2 regions of the Leucobacter sp. NPDC015123 genome follow, and region 2 is predicted to be linked to the other one. Evidence: riboswitches for the same ligand, from Rfam matches in the RefSeq annotation. Region 2 holds a riboswitch; the other holds the start of a gene.
The links. Region 2 has a riboswitch for thiamine pyrophosphate ahead of ACF07D_RS01200 (thiamine ABC transporter substrate binding subunit). Riboswitches for the same ligand answer to the same signal wherever they lie in the genome.
Positions count from the first base shown of each region.

Region 1: linked by a shared signal. The riboswitch ahead of ACF07D_RS02740 (MTH1187 family thiamine-binding protein) and the one ahead of ACF07D_RS01200 (thiamine ABC transporter substrate binding subunit) in region 2 are both predicted to bind thiamine pyrophosphate.

Region 1 is NZ_JBIBVH010000001.1:593,817-597,873, forward strand. Features, by position in the region: gene ACF07D_RS02725 (ABC transporter ATP-binding protein) at 1-27, opposite strand, end outside; gene ACF07D_RS02730 (ABC transporter substrate-binding protein) at 29-1,117, opposite strand; gene ACF07D_RS02735 (ABC transporter permease) at 1,120-1,893, opposite strand; gene ACF07D_RS02740 (MTH1187 family thiamine-binding protein) at 1,907-2,185, opposite strand; TPP riboswitch at 2,197-2,304, opposite strand; gene ACF07D_RS02745 (TetR/AcrR family transcriptional regulator) at 2,372-2,965, opposite strand; gene ACF07D_RS02750 (DUF1304 domain-containing protein) at 3,081-3,470, shown strand; gene ACF07D_RS02755 (NADP-dependent oxidoreductase) at 3,509-4,057, shown strand, end outside.
Region 2 is NZ_JBIBVH010000001.1:280,483-284,539, forward strand. Features, by position in the region: gene ACF07D_RS01195 (ABC transporter permease) at 1-873, opposite strand, end outside; gene ACF07D_RS01200 (thiamine ABC transporter substrate binding subunit) at 905-2,008, opposite strand; TPP riboswitch at 2,006-2,115, opposite strand; gene ACF07D_RS01205 (DUF6350 family protein) at 2,122-4,008, opposite strand; gene ACF07D_RS01210 (hypothetical protein) at 4,042-4,057, opposite strand, start outside.

The sequences.
Region 1 (4,057 bases), 310 kb from region 2:
TTCGGCGTCCGTCACGTTGTCGCTCATGTCAGGCGGCCGGTAGGTACTCGTTCGTCCATGCACCGTTCACCGGCGACGCGTCGTCAAGCATGTCTGCCTCAACAAGGAAATCGGTGAAGCGCTGCCAGACCGCCTCGTCCATTTCGCCGAAGCGTCCCTGCGCCGTGAACCGGGGCGCGTAGTACGAGACAGCCCGCTCGACGAGAGCGGCGTCGAGCTCGGGCGCCGCGGCGAGGAGCGCCTTGGCGCCAGCGGCCGGATCCGCTACAACCGCGTCGTAGCCGAGACTCGTTGCTGCAAGAAACGCCCGCGCAGTCTCTGGCTCCTGCGCCATGTTCGCCGAGTTTCCCACGATCACTGGCGTGTACCAGTTCGGAATACAATCGTCGTGCGCGGCCATCGGAAGCACGACAACGTCGTCATTTTCGGCCTGCGCCCGGAGTGCGTCCCAGCCCCCGAACACCCACGTCACATCGAACTTGCCCTGTTCGAGCCCCGCGAGGTAGTCGACGTTGCCGATCTCGATGAACTCCACGTCGGCGGGGTTGCCGCCGCCGCATGTCGTGAGCGCCGACATGATCTCGGTCTCGAGCGCTCCCCCGTAGCCGCCGTAGGTGAGGCCCGCGAGCGAGCCGGGGTCGTCGGAGAAGCCGGATCTCTTCACGCCCATGAGCACCGAGTCGTTCACTGGCAGGAGCGTCGCGACCGCCTCAAGATCCATTCCTGCGGCGCGGGCGGGCAGCAGCGATTCGGCCTGCGAGATTCCAAATTCGGCACGACCTTCCGCCACCGAGGCCGCGGCCCCGATGCCGTCGCCGGGTTCGAGAATCTCGACGTCGAGCCCTGCCTTCTCGTACAGCCCGTGTTCCTTGGCGTAGTAGAACCCTGCGTGGTGAGCGTTCGGCGTCCAGTTCAACATGAGAGTGACGGGCGTGAGCTCTGTCCCGGAGCCCAGCGACTGAGCCCCGTCTGCGGGTGCGCCGGTGCCAGGCGCTGCGGCCGAGCATCCGACCAAGGCGAGCGCGGCAGCAGCTGCGCCGGCGAGCGCGGCGGCGGCGAGGCCCGAACGGCGGGCACGGCCCGCAGGTGTGACTGTGGTCTGGGAGGGAGCGGCCATGGCTAGACGCCCTTTCTGTTGAGTGTGGATCGGAACCGCGACAGCACGGTGTCTCCGATCAGGGATGCGAGCCAGAACAGCAGCACGCCGAGCACGGCGATGACGCCGACAGCGGCGAACAGCTGGTCCATCCTGTAGCTCGCTTGTGAACGTTGCAGGTAGACGCCGAGCCCGACGGACGAACCCATCCACTCGGCGATGATTGCGCTAAACACGACGTAGCTCGCGGCGACCTTGGCTCCGGCGACAATCGCGGGCACCGCCCCCGGCAGCCGTACGCGACGCAGTACGGTGAGCGGTGACGCCCCCATCGATTGCAGCAGATCGACGAGGTACCTGTCGGCGTCGCGCATCGCGGCGCTCGCGCTGATCGCGATCGGGAAGAACGCCCCAAGCGCCACGACAAGGACCTTCGGGAGCGCCCCGAACCCCATCGCAGAGATCAGGATCGGCGCGAGCACCACCGGAGGAATCGCCTGACTCGCGATGAGCAGCGGTTCCGCCGCCCGCCGTAGCGTGGCAGACAGCCCGAGCAGGATCCCGATCGCGACGCCGCCGAGCGCCCCGAGCGCGAACCCGAGAAGCGCGATCCTAAGCGTCGCCGCCAGGTGCGAGCTGAGCAGCTCCCTGTCGCCCCAGCCCGCCGCCCACACGCTCATGGGCGACGGAATGAGATACGCAGGAGCGTCGGTGAGGCGCACGAGCAGACCCCACGCGAGCACCAGGCCTACGACGGCGAGGAGCGCGGGAAGGATCTGCCGCGTGAGAGTTCTCACGGCGGCCTGCGCGCTAGTGCGTGATGCGGGCGGCGAGCTCGGTCATCGATGCCTCGATGACGTCGTCTTTTGCCTCGAGGATGCGAAAGTGCGTCATGACGCGATCCGCACCAGCCTGAAGCGTCGCATCGTGCAGCTCGCGCATGAGCGGCCAGAGGCGCTCCGCAGGACCCTGAACTGTCGTGCCGAGCGCGCCGACCTCGTACTCGAGACCGCTCTGCTCGATGACGCGAATCGCGCCCTCGACGCAGCTGTATCGACCGTTTTCGTCTCCCATTGGTGTGGGCGACACGTGAACATGGATCAACATGGTGACCGCTTCCCTCCGCTCGTGTTAACGAGATCAGGTTCCTGGGGTGGTCCGCCTCATTCGGCAGATCTCAGCCCGTTCGGGCCCCCCCAGCGGATGTGTACTGGAACCCTCAGCATAGCGACGAACGTATGCCTCGGGTCAAGGCCGGAGTGTCGCGGGCGGCCGCTAGCCCTGAACCGCGCGTTCTTCGATGAGAGCGAGCGCGGCGTCGACGCTTCCGACAGCAGCCTCGGGCGTCACTCGCACGAGCGCAACGGCTGCGATTACGAGGCCGGTGCACGCGGCGGTCAGCACATCTGCCTGCGCATTCGCCAGAGATGGGAACCGCGCTGCGACGCCGTTTGCGAAGGCCGCACTCAGCTCGGCCCTGTACGCTGCGATGACGCTCGCGACGGCCGCGTCTTGTGAGATCGGTGCGCCCGCGGCATTCACGAGGAGGCAACCGCTCGTCGCTGCGGTCGTGCCCGTTCGCAAGAGCGCCGCGCGGAGCCCCGTGAGGTAGTTCTCGAGCGCGTCGGCTTCGACCTCGGCGGCGACGAGCGGAGCGAGCCGTGGGCGGATCACCTCGTTCAAGTAGCTCTCGATCACTGCCTCGAACAGGCCATGCTTCGACCCGAACGCGTGATAGATGCTCGATCGCTTCAAGCCCGTCGCCGTTTCAAGTGCTGGGAGGGAGCTTGCCTCGTAGCCGTTCACCCAAAACACCTCACGGGCGGCCCGCACGACCTCCGCGGTGTCGAACTGCTGCGTGCGCCCCATGCCGTCTCCTCAGAATGATTGCGTGATCGACCCTCTCGTTATAGTGTACTGATCGATACAGTATTTCGCGAACGCCGGCTGCCGCCGACGCGCAGTTAGAGAAACGAGTCACATCATGGTGATCGCCGGCCTTGTGCTCACCGGAGCCGCAGCACTCATTCACGTGTTCATCTTCTACCTCGAATCCATGGCCTGGACGAGCGAGCGAGCCCGCAAGACCTTCGGCACCGGCACTGTCGAAGAGGCGAAGGCGCAGCATGCCCTCGCGTTCAACCAGGGGTTCTACAACCTATTTCTCGCGGTGGCAGTCGCGCTCGGCATCGTATTCGTCGCCGCCGGGAACCTGCCCGTTGGGGCGACCCTCGTCTTCACCGGAGCGGGCTCAATGGTCGCGGCGAGCCTCGTCCTCGCAATCTCCTCGCCCGACAAGCTCGGCGCCGCGCTGAAGCAGGGCACCGTGCCAGCGCTCGGGATCATCGCGCTCGCGATTGGGCTGCTCAACTAGCCCGTCCAACCCCGCTTTCCCACCCACAAGGAGCACACATGAGCAACGCAACAAGCACCCAGATCCGCCTCGCCCGCCGCCCGGTCGGCTGGCCGGCCCACGAAGACTTCGAGACCGCGACAGTCGAATACGGCGACCCCGCGCCCGGCGAGGTGCGGGTGCGCAACGAGTTCGTATCAGTCGACCCCTACATGCGCGGCCGCATGAGCGACGCACGCAGCTACGTCGCGCCCTACGAGCTCGGCGCGGTGATCGCTGGCGGGGCCGTCGGCAGGGTCATCGCGTCGGCAAACGAGGAGCTCCCAGTCGGCACAGCCGTGCTGCACCAGCATGGCTGGACAGACGTCGTTCAAGCCGACGGGGCGAAGTTCAGGGCGCTCCCCGAGATCGCCGGGGTGCCGCTCTCGGTCCACCTGCACATGCTCGGCATGACCGGACTCACCGCGTACGTCGGGCTCACAACCATCGCTGGCCTCCGTGAGGGCGACACCGTCTTCATCTCTGGCGCAGCCGGCGCGGTCGGCACCGCCGCAGGCCAGATCGCGAAACTACTCGGCGCCGGCAGGGTCATCGGGTCAGCCGGCTCC
Region 2 (4,057 bases):
GAACACCGCCAGCACTGGTGCGTCCGTTCTGCGCGGTGCGCGCACCTCGATGCGAACCTCCTGGGCACGTTCGTTTCGGCTCCGCAGCAGCGCCGAGGCGATGAGCGCGAGCGCTACAATCGCGAACTGCACAAGCGACAGCACGGCCGCTGAGCGCAGATCGAGAAACTGCACTGTGAGCCTGTATACCTCGGTCTCGATGTTCGCGAACTCGCGCCCGCCAAGAATCAGCACGACGCCAAACGAGGTCGCGCAGAACAGGAACACGAGCGCCCCGGCAGATGCGAGCGCCGGGCCGAGCGCGGGCAGCGTGACCGTGCAGAACACCCTCACCGGGCCTGCCCCGAGCGTGCGCGCTGCCTGCCCCTGGCGGGTGTCCAGCTGCGCCCAGTAGCCCCCGACTGTGCGCGCCACGACGGTGACGTTGAAGAATGCGAGCGCGAGCACGACGACCACGAGCGACCTGTCGAGGCCAAGCCAGTACAGGGCTCCCCCGGGCCCGAACAGTGCGGTGAACGCGACGCCGACGACGACGGCAGGCAGCACAAACGGCACTGTGAGTAGCGCCCTGAGCACCCCGCGCCCGCGGAACTCAAGGCGGTAGAGCACGTAGGCCGCGGGGACGCCGAGCAGGATCGCGACGACAGTCGCGAGGCTCGCCTGCACGAGCGTGTTCTGCAGCACCCGCCAGCTGCGTTCGAGCCCGAGCACCTCCGGGAGGCCGCCGAGGTCGAGCTGCCCGCCGCTCGTGAGACCCGTCGCGACGAGCGCGATGACAGGCCAGAGGAAGAAGACCCCGACGAAGAGCACAGGAATCGCCGCTGCGAACCCCCAAGCGAGGGGCCCGAGCGGGCGACGTGAGCGTGCACGCACCGCGACTTCCTCTGACCTGTATCGTGCTCTGTTAGAGCCCGACGGCGTCGCCGAGCGTCCGCAGCCAACCGTCGAGGCCCGCCTGGATCTCGGTTGCTGGCAGGTCGTGTGTCTGGCCCGACTCTGGCAGCGGCGCGAACTTCGCCCAGCTTGCGGGCAGCTCCACGTCTTCGTCGACAGGGTACATGTACATGTTGTCGGCGATGCCTGACTGGAACTCCTCAGAGAGCAGGTACTCAACGACGGCGCGCGCTCCGTCTGGGTTCTCGCCGCCCTTGAGCACGCCAGCGTATTCGACCTGCTGCGAGCAGGTGTCGAGCAGCGCCCTCGTATTCGATGCGCTCTCGTCGTCGTTCACAGTGAACGCTGGCGACGTCGAGTAGGAGACGACGATCGGCCTGGTGCCTGTCTCGCTCACGCCGGTGAACTCCGTGTTGTAGGCCTCGGTCCAGCCCTGCACGGTGCGGGCGCCGTTCGCTTCGAGGCGCTTCCAGTAGTCAACGAAGCCGTCCTCGCCGAACGCTGCAATCGTCGCGATCATGAACGAAGCGCCCGTGCTTGATGCCGTGGGATCGAGCAGCACGGTGAGGTCCTTGTAGGCGGGATCCGCGAGGTCGTCGAGCGTCTCCGGCTCTGCGATACCCTTCTCCGCGAACCACGCGGTGTCGATGTTTACGCATGTCGCCCCGCGGTCGATCGGCACGAGCGGCACGCTGCCCGATTCCGCACTTTCGGCATCGAGCTCGGTGGCGAGCAGGAGGCCGTCACCCTTCAGGAGACTTGCCGGAACCGGCAGCGCTACGTCGTTCTCGATCAGGCGGGAGGCGAGCGTATTGTCGACGCCAAAAAACGCGTCAGCAATCGGCGCCCCCTTTGTGAGCACAAGCTTGTTCGCGAGTTGGCCGCCGTCGCCAGCAGTGAGAACTTCGACGTCGTAGCCTGTCGCCGCGCTCGCGAGCTGTGAGAACTCGTCGCCGTCGACGAAGCTGTCATGGACGACGAGCGTGACCTTCGCCGAGTCGCCGTCTTCAGCGCTCGAATCCTGGCCCCCAGCGCAGCCAGTGAGGGCGAGCATGGCGGCGAGTGGGAGCGCGATAAGCGCAGCCAATGTGTAAGAGCGTGCACGTGTACGCATAACGAGAAGAGTCCTTCCTCCGCTGGCATGAACCAGATCAGGTTGAACGGTCGGAGCACGCGTGCTCCCTCTCAGCCCCGCGCGCCGGGACTCCCGTGGATTGCTCCCTCAGCCTAGCCCTTACGGCCGGGCCAGCGCCAGCCGGCTCGCTTCTCGTCGCCACCGCGGTCTGCGTCGAGATCGACGTTGTCCCAAGAGTAAGCCTCGACGAGGGCTTCCTCGTCGATTTGAGCGTCGACGGCTTCGCTCGCGGTCGCCTCCTCTGCGGGATGTGCGGTAACGGCTTCGACAGGTCCCGTCACCGCGTGCTGATCGAAGAGCTCGGCGTCTGGTTGGGGGACGTGCAGGCTACCCGGATCCGCGTCCGCTGAATCCACTCCCGCTGGATCGGCGTCGCGCGTATGCCACCATGCCCGGTCGCTAGCCGGCGCCAAGGCGCTGTCGCCCGGCATGCCTGGCGTACCCTTGAGGTCGGGCAGGATGTCGGTGTCAACATCGACATCGACATCGAGCTCAAGCGGCTCGGTGAGTTGATCGTCGACGCGGCTCCCCGCCGAGGCTCGCGCGTGCGGGACGAGTGGCGACACTGGCGCGAGCCGTTGCTCGTCCTCGACGGGATCTTCTTCTGACGCCGTCCTGGCAGGAGCCTGGCGCACTGTCGCTGGGTCGGGCTCTCCGCCGAGTGCAATCCCTCGATCAGGATCGGCAGCGGCCCCGTCGTCCCCAAGCCCGAGAAGCGCGGCGACCTCGCCTGGCCCTGCGACGACCCGCCGGGCGATATCGGCGCGCGCCGCGAGCGCACCAAGTAGGCAGCCAACCCCGAGCTCCGCGGCGGCAAGGCCCGCGGCCCGCCAGACGTCGGGTCCAACTTCTGCGAGCCGCCCCGGCCCGAGAGCGCCTGTCGCCGTCCAGTTAAGCAATGCGATGGTGAGCCCTGCGACGATCACGGCCCCTGCGATCTGAGCCCCCAGGCGTGCCATGGACTGGCGGCGCGCCACGTCGCCGAGCCCGATCCCAACTGCAAGCCCGAGGAGCACGAGGAGAAGCGGAGCGAGCACCGCGACGCTCCCCCACCCGTCAGGGATCGCAGCGAGCACCGGAATGCCTGGCATCGGGCCGAGCAGTTGCCCGAAGGGCGAAGCCGAGCTGCCGATACCGACGGCGAAGCCGGAGCCTGTCAGCCACGCACCGCTCCAGATCACGAACACGGGCAGCAGCGCGAGCTGCAGGAGAAACATCAGGATCGTGCCGGCCAGGTCGAGCTGCAGCGCCTCTGACGCGCCGATCACCAGCGCGAAACGGCCGAGCAGCGAAAACGTGAATCCGAGCGCGGCGATCCCGATGTATGCCGCGACAAGCGCTGAGGCGAGCCTCAAGGCCTGCCCCGCCACGCGGGGAACGACAGCAGGCCGCGGGATCCGAAGTCGCCCGAGCCCAGCTTCGATCCCGCTGACCGCCGCTATCCACCAGGGGTGTTCGTCGCGCGCTGCCCGGGTGAGGTAGGCAACCCCAGACGGTGCGCCGTAGACGATTGCTGCGCACCCAGCGGCGGCCGCCCAGCCCAGACCGACCGCCACCTCGCCTCCCGGAGCAACCGCGGAGGCGACGACCGCTGCGACAGCGCCAAACCCGAGTGCGCCGCCGAGCACGCCAACTCCGCCAGCGCCGCCACGAGCACCGAACCGCCAGCCCGCACGCGCTGCGAAGACAACCGTTGCGAGAGTGAGCCCGAGCGGCGCGAGTGACACCGAGAACGTCAGCGCCTCAGGGGCGAACCCGAGCACCTGCATGGCTTCGGCCGAGATCTCGGCGGTGAGTGGCACGAAGTGAGCGAGCAGCCACGCTGCGCCAGCTCCGCCGAACACCGCGCTCGGTTCGGCGGCAAGGCCGAAGCCGAGCCACCACACGAGGAACGCGTAGGCAGCGACCGCGAGCAGCGACGCCAGCGCGACCGCGACGGCCTCAATCGTTGCGACAACCCCGGTCAGTATTGCTCTCATCGTCCGAAAGTCTACCCGGCGACACGCACACGGCTACCAGGCTGCAGCG